DNA from 2 places in the Streptomyces sp. 2A115 genome. Region 2 is predicted to be linked to the other one. Evidence: riboswitches for the same ligand, from Rfam matches in the RefSeq annotation. Region 2 holds a riboswitch; the other holds the start of a gene.

Region 1 (7,552 bases), on a different contig from region 2:
GGAATAGGGTTGCCCGGTGGCGAGAGTGCGGTTGAGCGTGGCGGAGCGGCGTGAGGAGTTGCTGCGGGCCGCCATCGAACAGATCGAGGAGCGCGGCGTATCCGCGGTGCGGATCGCCGATGTGGCGGCCTCGCTCGGCGTGAGCAACGCGCTGGTGCTCTATCACTTCTCGACGAAGGAGAAACTGGTCGCCGCCGCGTTCACGTACGCCGCCGAGGACGATCTCTCCCGTCTGCGCAAGCTGCTCGGCCGCCGCACGACGGCGCTGCGGCGGCTGCGGGCGGCCGTCCGCTGGTACGCGCCGACCGGGCAGGCAAAGGGCTGGCGGCTGTGGATCGAGGGCTGGGCGGCGGCGCTGCGCGAGCCCGCGCTGCGCGATGTCACCCGTGACCTCGACCGCGAGTGGAAGGCCGCCATCACCGAGGTCATCGCGGAGGGCGTCGCCGCGGGCGAGTTCCACTGCCCGGACCCCACCAGCACGGCGCTCCGCCTCACCGCCCTGCTGGACGGGCTCGCCGTCCAGATGACGGCGTACCCGGGCGCGGTGTCACGGGCTCGCACACAGGAGTGGGTGGACGACGCGCTCGCCCGCGAACTGGGGCTGGAGCGCGAGGCGTTGACGGCACCGGGCGCTTGAGGCGACGTACCGCCACCTTGTCTGTGACGAGTGGCCGGGCACGGCTCAACGCCACCGGTCGAGCCCCGCCCGGCCCTCCTCCAGGCCTGCAAGCCACCGACTTTCAAGCCGTCAGGCCTTCGCCTTCAGCCCTCAAGCCCTCAAGCCACCCGGTCGATCCGCATCTTGATGTCGTCCGGCGACAGGCTCCCCTTCGCCACCACACGGTCCCCGGACGACTCTCCGCGCAGCCGCCGCCCGATCCACGGCACCAGGTACTCGCGCGCCCAGTGGATGTCGTCCCGCCGCACCTCGAGGGTGCCGCGCGGCGGCAGGGGCGGCCACGGCTGGTCCGGGTCCGCGGGCACCTCCAGGCCGAGGACCTGGCCGGCGCGCAGGGCGACCCGGGTATGACCCTCGGGCGACAGGTGGAGCCGGTCGCCGTCCCAGGCCCGCCGGTCCTGGATGGCCTTGAGGGACCACAGGTCGAGTACGGGACAGCCGTACCGGTCGGCGATGGCGCGCACATGCCCGTTGTATGTGGCGATCTTGCCGCGCAAGTGCTTGAGCACGGGGATGCCACGGGTGTCGAAGCCGGTGGTCACGAGCACCGTACCGATGGCCGACGTGAGCTCGGCGACCGCGCGCTCGAACCGCTCGGCGACCTCGTCGGGGTCGGTGCCGGGCCGGAGGATGTCGTTGCCGCCCGCACAGAAGGAGACCATGTCCGGCGCGAGCTCCTTCGCCCGCCGCAGCTGGTCCTCGACGATCTGGTCGAGCAGTTTCCCGCGGACGGCGAGGTTGGTGTAGCCGAAGTCGCCTTCTGGCCGCCGGTCCGCGAGCAGCACCGCGAACCGGTCGGCCCAACCGACAAGTGCCCCGTCAGGGCCGGGGTCGCCGACGCCCTCGGTGAAGCTGTCCCCCACCGCTACGTACGACCCGATCACTGATCTGTTGTCATTCTTCGAATCGTCTGCCACATCGACCCATGATTCCCTTCGGGTGTGAGCTACGCGACCGTAGGAAAGGGTTGACGCGCGGTGAGATAAGCCACTCGTCAAGTATTGGTCAACACCGGAATAAGACTCCGGTCAGGAGTCGTTGAACCGCCGCCACACTCGGAAGTCCGTGATCCTGAAATGGCTCCAGACCGTCCGGAACGCGAAGTGCCCGCTCGTGTACGGCTCCGGGTCCGCGTAGTCGAAGACGAGCCGCCCGTTGTTCCACCACTGGACCGTCGAGCCGTGCGAGACGATCCGGACCCGGTTCGGCTCGTTCGCCGTGAGCAGCGGCTCCGTGTAGTCGTAGATCATCGGTCGGACGCCCGGCTCGCCGACGTAACGGCGCAGGCGAGTGGTCGTGTTGTAGTTCGCGCCGTAACCGGAGTAGTACGTCTTGAGGTAGTCGTACTCGGCGAGCGCGCCGCCGCGCGCCGTCGCGAAGAGGTCGTCCGGGGAACGCACGTCGACGGCGTTCCAGAAGTTGTTGAGGTCCGACACCCGGTCGTTCGCCCCGCCCGCCGAGACCGGCGTGGCGGTGTACTCGATGACGTACGGCCCCTTGAGCTTCCGCTTGAACCAGACGGTCGCGCCGCTCGGCACGTCGATCTCCAGGACACCCAGCGAGGCGGTGACCGTGCCGCCGTCCTGCAACTCGGTGGCCCATTGGCCGAGTCCGTGCCGGAAGTCGTCGTGGGCGATAAGCCGTCCCCTGCGGTGGCGCGTCCCCGCGCTCGCGGTCCCCGCGGGAACGAGCGCCGCGAGGGCGGCGCCGGCAGCCAGGGTTCCTAATGCTCTACGGGTCGTCATGATGCTCCTTCTGTACGGCAAGTACGGCATGTACGGCATGAACGGCGGGTCGCGATGATGGCGAAGCGGGCACCCGCCCGGCCTCGTCGACGGCGAGAAAGCGCTTGCCGAGATCACTGTGCCCTCACCGTCACACCCCTGTCACGCCCCTCTCGACACATCGCCCAGCCATGCCACGCGACGGCAATGCGGCGATCACGGTCCGACCGACCTCGGGCGAATCCCAGGCATGCCGCATGCCGCATGCCGCAGTTGCTCCCAGACAAGCCGAAGGCCGGACCCCGGGGATCAAGGGGTCCGGCCTTCGGAGACGAGCCGGGTGGTCCGGCCCTCGTGGTGAGCTGGGGTGTCAGATGGAAACACCCTTGCCGCGCAGGTACGCCAGCGGGTCCAGGTCCGAGCCGTAGTCCGGAGTCGTACGGATCTCGAAGTGCAGGTGCGGCCCGGTCACGTTGCCCGTCGCACCGGAGAGGCCGACCTGCTGCCCCCCGGTCACGGTCTGCCCGGCCGACACGGAGAGGGAGGACAGGTGGGCGTACTGGGCGTAGCGGCCGTCGGCGAGTTGGAGGACGACCTGGTTGCCGTAGGCGCCGCCCCAGCCTGCGGAGACGACCGTGCCCGCGCCGACCGCCTTGAGCGAGGTACCGGTCGGGGCCGCGAAGTCGACACCGGTGTGGTAGCCGCTGGACCACATGCTGCCCGACATCTTGTAGGGCGTACCGACGGACGCACCCTCGATCGGCAGGGTGAAGCCGGTGGCACTGGCGGTGTCCGCCGCCTTGGGAGCCGCCGCCTTGGGAGCCGCCGCCTTGGGAGCCGCCGCCTCAGGGGCCGCGGTCGCCTTCCTCGGTGACGACTTGGGGGCCGCCTTGGCGGAGCCGGAGCTCGAGCCGGTGCCGGTCTCGGCCGCGGCCTTCTCGCCGATCGTCAGCTTCAGGCCCGGGTGGATGAGCGACGGGTTGCCGCCGATCGCCGTGCGGTTGTCCTCGTACAGCTTCTTCCAGCCGCCGCTGACATCCTGCTCGTCGGCGATCTTCGAGAGATAGTCACCCGACCGAACCGCATATGTCTTGGTCGTCGACTTCGCGGCCGCGGCCTTCTTTTCGGCGGCGGCAGAAGCGGATTCGGCGGCCTTGTTCGAAACAGTGGCACTGCTAGAGACATTCGAGATATTCGCAACCGACTCGGCGGCGGACTGCGAAGTCGCGGCGTTCGCGCCGGTCGCTCCCAGCAGCGGCAGGGCGAGTGCGGCACCACCCGTTCCGGCGACGGCTATGGAGCGTGTGAAACGCTGGGACTTGGGACGGCGGTGCTTACCCTTCGCGGGCATGGCGAATTCCTCTCCTGCGCCTGCGAGGTGAGCTGTCGGGTGCGAGCAGGAGATGCCCGGCCACGCTTTCGCGCAGCTTTACCCCAAGCCGTTCCGGAGACCGGAACAGGCGTTGTACCTGTGGGTCCCCCGCTCCTGCCGTTTCGGGTGAGTGTGCGGATTCCGGGCGGCGGCAGGATTGGGCGTCCGTCCGGATTGGTGGCGAACGTAAGCGACCTGGACGGGCAGGGACAACCTTTGGAGTTTCCTGTGCGCCCGTTCTCTTGATCGATGACCGAAATGTCAGTCACCCTGCGTAAATGAAAGATCTCAATCTCTTCTTAAAGCCCTGGAAACACAGGCGAATTACGTGAACATGGCGACAGCGGACCGTCATGAATATGACGCTGCTCACGAACCGCCGACTTAGGAGCCCGCATTCCAGAGCGAGTTGGAACGAAGGCTCCAATACGGACACAACAGTCACATGCGACGCAGCCGGATAACTGACGCATCAAGGTCCCCACGCAACCCCGTCCGCAGCCCGTGATGCAACAGCACCGCCCCTCGGTGCACTTCGCCCGTTTCGAGGCATTCGTACACAGCTGTCGGGTCGAGGCCACGCAGCCGCACCGGCGCGACCGGCTCGCCGTAGTGCTGGGCCTGGAGCCAGGCGAGGACGACGACCTCGTCGCCGAGGACGTACTGCACGGCGCTCAGTCCACCCTCGGGCGCCCGCAGCCGGTGGAGGTCGCCGCGCTGCACGACGGGCCGGATCTCCTTGTAGAGCTCCACCCAGCCGCGCGCCTCGGCCAGTTCCTCGTCGCTCCACTCGGTCAGGTCGCCGCCGACTCCGAGCACCCCGGCCATCGCGCTCACGAAGCGGAAGCGCAGCGAGCTGACGCGCCCGTTGAGCTGGACGTTCGGGCTGTCGGTGACCCAGGCGGCCATGGCCCGGGCGGGGTGCAGCTGGCTGAAGCCGTGCTGGATGGCGAGCCGGTCGAGCGGGTCGGTGTTGTCCGAGGTCCACACCTGGTCCGTACGCGCCATGATCCCGAGGTCGATCCGGCCGCCGCCGCCCGAGCAGGACTCGAAGGCGACGCCGGGGTGGGCTGCCCGCAGCCGGTCCAACAGGCCGTACAGAGCGTGCACATGGTCGACCCACAACCGCTGCGGGTACGGCTCGCCCGGCCATCCGGCGTCCGTGAAGCAGCGGTTGAAGTCCCACTTCACGTAGTCGATGGGCGCGCTGGAGAGCAGCGCGTCGAGCTGCTCCCACAGGTACTCCTGGACGTCCCCGCGGGCGAGGTTCAGAACGAGTTGATTGCGGAGCTCCGTCCGCTTTCGTCCCGGTTGGAACTGCACCCAGTCGGGATGCGCGCGGTACAGCTCGCTGTCCGGGTTGACCATCTCGGGCTCGACCCAGATACCGAACTGCATGCCGAGCGCGTGCACGTCGTCGGCGAGCGGCTTGAGCCCGGCCGGGAAGCGGGCCGGGTTCGGCGTCCAGTCGCCGAGCCCGGCCCGGTCGCTGGTCCGCGTCCCGAACCAGCCGTCGTCGACCACGAACAGCTCGACCCCCATCGCCGCCGCCCGCCGCGCGAGCGCGCCCTGCTGCTCCTCGGAGATGTCGAACTCGGTGGCCTCCCAGGAGTTGAAGAGCACGGGCCGGTCCTGGTCCGCGTCCGGGATCACGTACGCGCGCTGATACGCGTGCCAGGCGCGGCTCGCCCCGCCGAAGCCGCCGTCGCTCCACAGCCCCGCGAAGACGGGCGTGACGAAGCTCTCCCCCGGCTCCAGTCGCACAAGACCCGAGTCGTCGTACCCGGCCCCGCCGGTGATCTGCACGCGGGCGTCCGGGAGTTGGGCCACGGCGATCCGCCACGACCCCGACCACCCGAGCGCGCACCCGTAGACCTCGCCGCGCTCCTCGGTCGCCGCGCCCTCAACATCGAGCGCGACCCACGGCAGGTGCTGATGCCCGGTGTGGCCGCGTCGGCTGCCGATGACCTTCTCACCGTAGGTGAGATCGGAGCGTACGAGCCGTGACTCCGCGGCCCACCGCCCGTGCAGCTGGGAGAGCCGCCAGTTGTCGCGGTGCGGCAGTGTCCAGGTCGCGGAGTCGGCGCGCAGGACCTCCAGAACGGGCCCTTCGTTGGACAGCGTCACCCACCGCTCGACGACATCGGTCGCGGCCCGCATCCGATAGTGCAGCGTGATGCCGAGCCCCGAGTCGGAGAACCGCAGCCGCAGTTCGTCGCCGTCGGCCTCGTACGCCTCGAAACGCCACTCGGTGCCGCGCCGCTCCTCCGTGCGAACGGACAGCGCGGGCCGTACGAATCGGGGGCCGCCCTCGACCGGGTACTCCTCATGTCCGTCGAGGGAGGCCTCGAAGGGCCAGTACTCCGGGCCGGGGCGCGCGGCGAGTGCTTCGGCGTCGGCGAGGGCGATTCTCGGGCCCCAGTGCAGATGCAGCAATTCGTCGTCCGCGCCGAGCCGTAGGGCGTAACTGCTCGTGGGCCCGGAAAGAACCCACGTACGACCGTCTGCGCCGATCTCCACCATCAAGCCCTCACATATCCGAACAGGCACGCTCAAGTACGAACACCATCATGACCTACGCGTCTCGTCGGCAACGCCTGTGGACAACTCATTGGCCCACGCATCCATGTCGTATCGTCGAGAGCGCGCCCCGCCGACGAGCCGCGTCGGCAGTCGAACAGGAGGAGCCCCGTGACGCAGCAGGTCCCGTCGACCGAGCCCGAACTGGCTGGAGTTCGCAACTTCCGTGATGTGGGCGGCCTGCCGACGACGGACGGCCGACGGGTGGCGTACGGGCGGCTGTTCCGCAGCGGCCACCTCGCGCACGCGACGGAGTCGGACGCCGCGTTCCTCTCCTCCCTCGGGCTGCACACGATCTTCGACTTCCGCAATGCCGCGGACCAGAAGCTGGAGGGGCCCGACGTCGAGCTGCCGGGCGTGCGGAACGTGAACCTGCCGCTGACCGACCCGGCGCACGGTGCCGAGTTCTGGACGATGGTCCGCGACGGCGATCTGGACCAGCTCCGCTCGATCCTCGCGGACGGCAAGGGCGCGAACCGGATGATCACTTCCTACCGCACGATCATCAAGGAGCGCACGCCCGAGCATTCCCAGGTGCTGCACGCGCTGGCCGAGGACAGCGTGCCCGCGCTGATGCACTGTGCGGCGGGCAAGGACCGCGCCGGCCTCTCGATAGCCGTGACGCTCCTCGCCCTCGGCGTCGAACGCGAGGCCATCGAGGCGGACTACCTGGAGTCGAACGCGGCGCACCGCCGCTACAAGGTCCACCGCAGCAGTTCCTCGGCCTCCGCGTACTCGCCCGAGGTGATGGAGCTGCTCCGCCCGCTCTTCGACGCGCGCGCCGAGTACCTGGCGGCGGCCTTCGACACGATCGAGGAGACGTGGGGCGGGGTCGACCCGTACCTGGAGCAGGCCCTCGGCGTGACTCCCGAGATACGCGAACGCCTCCGGAAGCGCTTCCTGGACTGACCGCCCGACGCCCACCGCCTGACCGGCCGGACGCCCACCACCTTCTGACGGCCCACTACCTACTGCATACCTACTACATGTCTACTGCCCCTGGGCTCCGAGCGAGAACAGCAGGTAGAGGAAGGCGGCGAAGAGGTGCCCGACCGCCACGTAGACGATGAGCCGCACCCACAGGGCGCGGGGGAGCTTCTCCTCCATGTCCTTCACGGGGTTTCTCCTGTGATCATGACGTCTCTCCTGTCGTGGTCGGTCCGAGGCACAGCGCGGCCGTAGGGCTCTGCAGCAGGG
Region 2 (7,552 bases):
AGTTGCTGGCGATGGCCGTACGCGCCGAGGCGCGGGGCGTGGACCCGGAGGCGGCGCTGCGGGCGGCGGCGCGGGCCTACCGGGACGCGATACGGGCGGGCGAGAGCTGAGCGCTCCGCGGGTGGGGCGGTTGTGAGTCTGCGGGCCGTCCGTGACTGGTCGCGCCCGCGATGGGGTCCCCGCTCGAGCGGAGCCAAGAGCGGGGGAGAAGCCGCATGGTGTTACAACCCCGCCCCCTTGCCGGGCGCGGGCTGACGGGCTGTGCCCGTGCGGCTGGGCAAGACTGGCCGAGCCCCGCGCAGGGGAACCCGCCGCTGAACTGTTCACCTGTTAGGCGGCCGTGAACTCCACGGGTAGGTTCCGCAGCCCGCGCATGATCAGGCCGCCCCGCCAGCGTAGTTCCGCGGGGTCAGCGGCAAGTCGAAGGTCGGGCAGACGGCGCAGCAAGGTGGCCAGCGCGGTGCGGCCTTCGAGACGGGCGAGTGGGGCACCGAGGCAGTAGTGGATGCCATGCCCGTAGCCGAGGTGCTGGTTGTCCCGGCGGGAGAGGTCGAGCGTGTCCGGCTCGTCGAAACGGGCGGGATCACGGTCGGCTGCGGCGAGGACCACGAGTACGGGATCGCCGGAAGCGATTCGTTGTCCGCCGATTTCGAGGCGCTCGGTTGCGTAGCGCCAGGTAGCCAGTTCGACAGGGCCGTCGTAACGGAGAAGCTCTTCGATGCAGGTGTCGAGCAGTTCCTGTTCGCCGCGCTCGATCGACTTCTGTAGTTGCGCCCGCTGCTTTGGGTTCCGGAGCAGCGCGTACGTGCCGTTGCCGATGAGGTTGATCGTCGTTTCAAAACCGGCAAAAAGGAGCACAAAACACATGGCCGCGGCTTCGTTCTCGGTGAGGTGCTCGCCGTGGTCGGAGGCGCGGATCAGACCGGAGATGAGGTCTTCGCCGGAGCTGGGGTGGTCTGGGAGCGCCTCCCGCTTGCGGTGGATCAGCTCGGCGAGATAGCTACGCATCTTCTTCACGGACCGCGCGACGCCGCCCCTCGGCCCTCCTCCGTGCCGGATCATCATCCCTGCCCAGTCCCGGAAGTCGTCTTGGTCCTCGCGGGGGACACCGAGCAGGTCGCAGATGGCGTAGATGGGGAGAGGGAACGCGAACTCGTGAATGAGGTCGGCGCTTCCGGTGTGTGCGAACTGGTCGATGAGATGGTCGGTCAGCTCTTGGACACGGGGCGCGAATTCGGCGACTCGGCGGGGGGTGAACGCTTTGGAGACGAGCCGACGGAGGCGTGTGTGGTCCGGCGGGTCGATGTTGAGCAGATGGGTCATGAGATTGGCGCTGCGCTCGCCGGGGATGCCCGTTTTGCTCTTGCCGTGGGCGTCTTTGGAATGGTGCACGGGATTCTTGGAGAGCCGCGGGTCGGCGAGAGCCTGTTTGGCGTCCGCGTACCGAGTCACGAGCCACGCCTCGACGCCGCTGGGAAGTGTGGTGCGGTGTACGGGCGAATGCTCCCGGAGCCACGCGTAGGCGGGGTACGGGTCAGTGGCGAACTCCCAGGTGAAGAGTTCGGGTCCGATATGTGGGGCGTTCACGGGGTGACGGTACCGGGGGCCGCGTTGCGTATGACATCCAGTGACGCCCCTCACGGCCTCCTTGACCTGCAACTCGCGGTGGATTCAGCCGATTTGCGCTGGCATGGCAGTCTCATTATGCGTGGGCCGCGTACGTTGCCGGTCCGTTTCGCGTAGGGCGTGTGATTCGCCTTACCGCAGGTCAGAGCTGACGGGCCCTCAACTCTGTGACTTTCACGTGATCTCCCCTGTATCGACTTGTGACAAGAGTTCGAGTGCCTATACGTTCCCCCTCAATGCGGCTGGTCCCACCAGCCGCAGAAGTAACAAACGCAGTCCCTTGCTGTGTGTAGTCCCTTGCTGTCACGCGAAAGGCAACCGCATGCTCTCCGGGAACGGTCGTCACCGTCGCCCCCGTCAGGCTCCGGCTCTCCTCGTCGCGGCGGGTGTGGCCGGATCGGCCATCGCGATCCCCCTGCTCGGCGCGACCGGCGCGAGCGCCGCCAGCGGTACGACCTGGGACGCGGTCGCGGACTGCGAGAGTGGCGGCTCGTGGAGCGCCGACTCCGGCAACGGGTCCTATGGCGGACTCCAGATGACACAGGAGATGTGGGAGGGGTACGGCGGCCTCGACTACGCGTCGAGCGCCGACCAGGCCAGCCGCTCGCAGCAGATAGCCGTCGCCGAGAAGGTCCTCGCGGACCAGGGCATCGAGCCCTGGGGGGCGTGCGGTCTCGTCGCGGGCCTGTCGCAGCACTCCGAGTCGGCGGATGTCGACACGGGCCTCGCGCAGGACTCCGCCTCGCCGTCGCCCGACTCGGGCTCGACGACGGGCGACAGCAGCACCAGCACCACCAACGGCGACAATGACACGAAATCAGGTGAGTCGGACGAGTCGGTCAAGTCCGACTCGTCCGTCTATGCTGACGACACCACGGACGACTCCGGTGACGACACCGACGCTGACGCGGACGCCGACTCGCAGTCTTCCGCCAGCCCCTCCACGGGCGACGTGGTCTCGCCGGATTCGACGGATTCGACTGGCACGACGAAGAGTGACGAATCGGACAACTCTGCCCAGAATGGCGACGCTTCGACGGGCGCCGACACCGACGTCGACGCGGATGACGTCACCGACTCCGGCTCCGGCCGTCACCGTGGCGGCAGTGCCGCCGAGGACGCCACCGGTTCGCGTACGGACGACTCCGCCGGCCGGCATGCCTCGCGCGGTGACAGTGCCCCGCGTGACGCCACCGACGGCTCGTACACGGTCCGCGCCGGAGACAGTCTCTCGGGGATCGTCGACTCCCTTGGCCTGGAAGGCGGATGGCGTGAGCTGTACGCCGCGAACAAGGGCATTGTCGGCACCGACCCGGACCTGATCCTCCCCGGTCAGAGCCTTGAACTCGGTAACGGGCAGGTCGCGGCCAATCAGTGAGCAAGCCGCCGAAACGGGCGAAAGGTAGCGGTAGTTCGCGCTGAATGTCCGGTTTGGTGAAAGTGAGAGATGGATCTCAAGGACCGTGATCGTCTTTGAAATTCGGCGGATCGCATGTCTACGGTCGTGACCGCTCGCCACTGGTGAGCCCCGACGGTCGCACGCCGAATCCTGCCAACGGCCGTACGGGAACAGTCGTCGCGTAAAGCGCCGTAGGCAGGAGCGGGGGACCCAAGGTAAGTGCCGGGCCCGGTCGTTGAGAGACGACCAGAGGACCGGCTTGGGGTGAAGCCGCGCGCCGAAAGGTGCGCGGCCGGGCAACTCACCAAGCCCGAACCCGACAGCTCACCTCGCAGGCGTCGGTGAGGGGATCACTTCATGCTGCTTTCCGGCAAGGGCAAGCACCGTCGCCCGAACAAGGCCACCCGTATCGCCACGCTCGCCGGTGTCACCGGTGCCGCCATCGCCGCCCCGCTGCTGGCGACCGGTTCGGCCTCCGCCGCCACCGCCTCCGAGTGGGACGCCGTCGCCCAGTGCGAGTCGGGCGGCAACTGGGCCATCAACACCGGGAACGGCTACTACGGCGGCCTGCAGTTCTCGGCCTCCACCTGGGCCGCGTACGGCGGCACGCAGTACGCCTCCACGGCCAACCAGGCCTCCAAGTCCCAGCAGATAGCCGTTGCCGAGAAGGTCCTCGCGGGCCAGGGCAAGGGTGCCTGGCCGAGCTGTGGCGTGGGCCTGTCCAACGCCTCGTACAACGGCGGTACGGCCTCCTCGGGCTCCGGCTCCTCGAACTCCGGTCAGAGCTCCGCGCAGTCGCAGCAGCAGAGCGCGCCGTCCTCGGAGCAGCGTTCCTCGCGCTCCCAGGAGCGTCCGGCCGCGAAGAAGACCGTCGAGACCCCGACCGGCAAGAAGGTCAAGAAGGGCGACGGCGAGTACAAGGTCGTCAAGGGTGACACCCTCAGCGAGATCGCCGCGCAGGAGAACGTCAAGGGCGGCTGGCAGAAGCTGTTCAAGCTGAACGACGACATCGTCGACGACGCCGACTTCATCTTCCCGGGCCAGCAGCTGCACCTCAGCTGACGCGGCAGTGCTGGGCCGGCGCGGCAGTACTTCGACTGACGCGGCGGGTACTTCGGCCGGCGCACTCCCGCGTGCCGCCCAGCTGTACTTCGCTCAACACGACCTACTTCGGCTGACGGCGGGCTCGCGAGGCCGTTGAGAATTCGCGAGCTCACAACCTGCTCACAGCTGAACCATGGCCCATCCCCATCCGTGGTCTTCATAGTGAAGGCCACGTGAGGGTCACCCCCCGTCCCCCACGGGCTCCCCGCTCCGGTGCGTGTTCCCCCGTACGCACCGGGGCGGGGCTTTTTGCTGCACGGTGGCGGGGTGTTGTCGTCGCGGTGTCGTTGTATGGGGCCGGTGCTTTTTGTTCCCCGTAGGAACAATGTTTACCCTCAGTTCGGTCCATCGGGTGGCCGACAGGCTGGCCGATCCCTCCGGGGCGGCTAGGCTCATGTCGCGGAGTCATCACCGCGCTGTATTCAACCGGGCCTGCGGCCCGGCGTATCCCGCGTCACATCCCAGAAGGAGATGCTCGTGCCGTCCATCGACGTCGTCGTAGCCCGGGAAATCCTGGACTCCCGAGGCAACCCCACGGTCGAGGTCGAGGTCGGCCTCGACGACGGCAGCACGGGTCGTGCCGCCGTTCCGTCCGGCGCCTCCACCGGTGCCTTCGAGGCTGTTGAGCTCCGTGACGGAGACTCCAACCGTTACCTCGGCAAGGGTGTCGAGAAGGCCGTCCTCGCCGTCATCGAGCAGATCGGCCCGGAGCTCGTCGGCTATGACGCCACCGAGCAGCGGCTGATCGACCAGGCGATGATCGACCTGGACGCCACGGACAACAAGGGCTCGCTCGGCGCCAACGCCATCCTCGGCGTCTCCCTCGCCGTCGCGCACGCCGCCTCCGAGGCCAGCGACCTGCCGCTCTTCCGCTACCTGGGCGGCCCGAACGCGCACCTGCTGCCGGTCCCGATGATGAACATCCTCAACGGTGGGTCGCACGCCGACTCCAACGTCGACATCCAGGAGTTCATGATCGCCCCGATCGGCGCGGAGTCCTTCTCCGAGGCGCTGCGCTGGGGCGCCGAGGTCTACCACACCCTCAAGAAGGTGCTGAAGACCAAGGGCCTGTCCACCGGTCTCGGCGACGAGGGCGGCTTCGCCCCGAACCTCGAGTCGAACCGTGCCGCGCTCGACCTCATCCTCGAGGCCATCAAGCAGGCCGGTTACGTTCCGGGCGAGCAGATCGCCCTGGCGCTCGATGTCGCCGCGTCCGAGTTCTACAAGGACGGCAAGTACGAGTTCGAGGGCAAGTCCCGCTCGGCCGCCGAGATGACCGAGTACTACGAGGAGCTCGTCGCCTCGTACCCGCTCGTCTCCATCGAGGACCCGCTGTTCGAGGACGACTGGGACGGCTGGAACGTCATCACCGAGAAGCTGGGCGACAAGGTCCAGATCGTCGGCGACGACCTCTTCGTCACCAACCCGGAGCGCCTGGCCCGCGGCATCGAGGAGGGTTCCGCGAACGCCCTGCTCGTCAAGGTCAACCAGATCGGCTCGCTGACCGAGACCCTGGACGCCGTCGAGATGGCCCAGCGCAACGGCTTCAAGTGCATGATGTCCCACCGCTCCGGCGAGACCGAGGACGTCACCATCGCCGACCTCGCCGTCGCGGTGAACTGCGGCCAGATCAAGACCGGCGCCCCGGCCCGCTCGGACCGCGTGGCCAAGTACAACCAGCTGCTGCGCATCGAGGAGATCCTCGACGACGCGGCGGTGTACGCCGGCCGCAGCGCCTTCCCGCGGTTTCGCTCTGCGAATCAGTAGGCACAGCAAGGGCTGAGCCGCCCGGCAAGGGGCACAGCCCCGTCGTACGTACGTCCCCGTACCCGGTCCCGTACCGTGTGCGGGGACGTACGCACGTGACGGGCTTGTAGAGAGACGCCGGGGTGCCGGCTCGTAGACGGGTTTGTAGAGGCCGGCTCGTAGCCGGGTTTGTATCGGGGAGGCGGGACAGATGGCCGTGAAGGACCGCGATCGGTTCTCCACCGCGACCAGGCTGCGGCTGCTCGGCGAGCAGACCGCCGAGCGTGTCTACCGCTCCCAGACCAAGCGCCAGGCCCGCCGCTCGCGGCTGACCGGCCGGGCGGCACTCCTCGCCCTGGTCATCTGCTCGCTCGTCGTGGCCCTGGCCTATCCCATAAGGCAGTACGTCTCCCAGCGCGCCGAGATCGCCGACCTCCAGCGGCAGCGGGAGCAGGCCCGCGAGCGGGTCGAACGGCTGCGCGATCTCAAGGCGCGGTGGCAGGACGACGCGTACGCCGAGCAGCGCATCCGGGAGCGGCTGCACTATGTGATGCCGGGCGAGACCGGCTACATCGTGATCGACCCCGGCGCGGCGAAGAAGACGCGTACGGACCGGACGGCCGCCCACCGCGCCTGGTACGCCAACGTCTGGGACGGCGTCGACAAGGCCGACGCCTCCGATCAGTGAACCGATGCGAACCAACGCGAACCGACTTGAACTGACGAGAGAGACTTACGCACAGGCATGGAAACGCCCCCGCCGCCCACCCCGCGCACCGAGCCCACCGACGCGGATGTCGAGGCCTTCAAGCAGCAGCTCGGGCGGCCACCGCGCGGGTTGCGCGCGATCGCGCATCGCTGTCCGTGCGGGCAGCCGGACGTGGTCGAGACGGCTCCCCGTCTTCCGGACGGGACTCCGTTCCCGACGACGTACTACCTGACGTGTCCCCGGGCCGCCTCGGCGATCGGCACGCTCGAGGCGAACGGCGTGATGAAGGAGATGACGGACCGCCTCGCGACAGACCCCGAACTGGCCGCGTCCTACCGCGCCGCCCATGAGGACTACATCGCCCGCCGCGACGCCATCGAGGTTCTGGAGAACTTCCCCAGCGCGGGCGGCATGCCTGACCGGGTGAAGTGTCTCCACGTTCTGGTGGCCCACTCTCTGGCCACGGGGCCGGGTGTGAACCCCCTGGGCGACGAGGCGATCGCGATGCTGCCGGAGTGGTGGCGCAAGGGGACGTGTGTGGTGCCGGTTCAGGAGAACGACAAGTGACTCACGCTCGCGTCGCCGCCATCGACTGCGGTACGAACTCCATCCGCCTCCTCGTCGCCGACGCCGACCCGGACACCGGTGAACTCGTCGAACTGGACCGGCGGATGACCATCGTCCGGCTCGGCCAGGACGTCGACCGCACGGGCCGACTCGCGCCGGAGGCGCTGGAGCGCACCTTCGCTGCCTGCCACGAGTACGCCGCGATCATCAAGGAGCACGGCGCCGAGCGCCTCCGCTTCGTCGCCACTTCGGCGTCCCGGGACGCCGAGAACCGTGACGAGTTCGTCCGAGGTGTGCTCGGCATCCTCGGAGTCGAGCCCGAGGTCATCTCCGGAGACCACGAGGCCGAGTTCTCCTTCACGGGCGCGACCAAGGAGCTGGTGGGACGCGACGACCTCGCC

The links. A riboswitch is a leader RNA that binds a small molecule or an ion and turns the genes downstream of it on or off. The one in region 2 is predicted to bind cyclic di-AMP.
Region 1: another riboswitch for cyclic di-AMP. It lies ahead of ACTWQR_RS22810 (M23 family metallopeptidase); the one in region 2 lies ahead of ACTWQR_RS51995 (transglycosylase family protein).

Annotation. Positions count from the first base shown of each region.
Region 1 covers NZ_JBQQCG010000025.1:68,503-76,054, forward strand. Annotated here, with positions in the region: gene ACTWQR_RS22795 (TetR/AcrR family transcriptional regulator) at 17-637, shown strand; gene ACTWQR_RS22800 (SGNH/GDSL hydrolase family protein) at 778-1,563, opposite strand; gene ACTWQR_RS22805 (DUF6250 domain-containing protein) at 1,708-2,427, opposite strand; gene ACTWQR_RS22810 (M23 family metallopeptidase) at 2,774-3,754, opposite strand; cyclic di-AMP (ydaO/yuaA leader) riboswitch at 3,759-3,922, opposite strand; gene ACTWQR_RS22815 (alpha-galactosidase) at 4,217-6,298, opposite strand; gene ACTWQR_RS22820 (tyrosine-protein phosphatase) at 6,467-7,264, shown strand; gene ACTWQR_RS22825 (DUF6126 family protein) at 7,346-7,462, opposite strand; gene ACTWQR_RS22830 (helix-turn-helix domain-containing protein) at 7,488-7,552, opposite strand, start outside.
Region 2 covers NZ_JBQQCG010000126.1:3,134-10,685, reverse strand. Annotated here, with positions in the region: gene ACTWQR_RS52010 (nucleoside triphosphate pyrophosphohydrolase) at 1-110, shown strand, start outside; gene ACTWQR_RS52005 (cytochrome P450 family protein) at 331-1,587, opposite strand; gene ACTWQR_RS52000 (transglycosylase family protein) at 1,949-3,004, shown strand; cyclic di-AMP (ydaO/yuaA leader) riboswitch at 3,203-3,378, shown strand; gene ACTWQR_RS51995 (transglycosylase family protein) at 3,383-4,087, shown strand; gene eno (phosphopyruvate hydratase) at 4,601-5,896, shown strand; gene ACTWQR_RS51985 (FtsB family cell division protein) at 6,087-6,563, shown strand; gene ACTWQR_RS51980 (DUF501 domain-containing protein) at 6,621-7,151, shown strand; gene ACTWQR_RS51975 (Ppx/GppA phosphatase family protein) at 7,148-7,552, shown strand, end outside.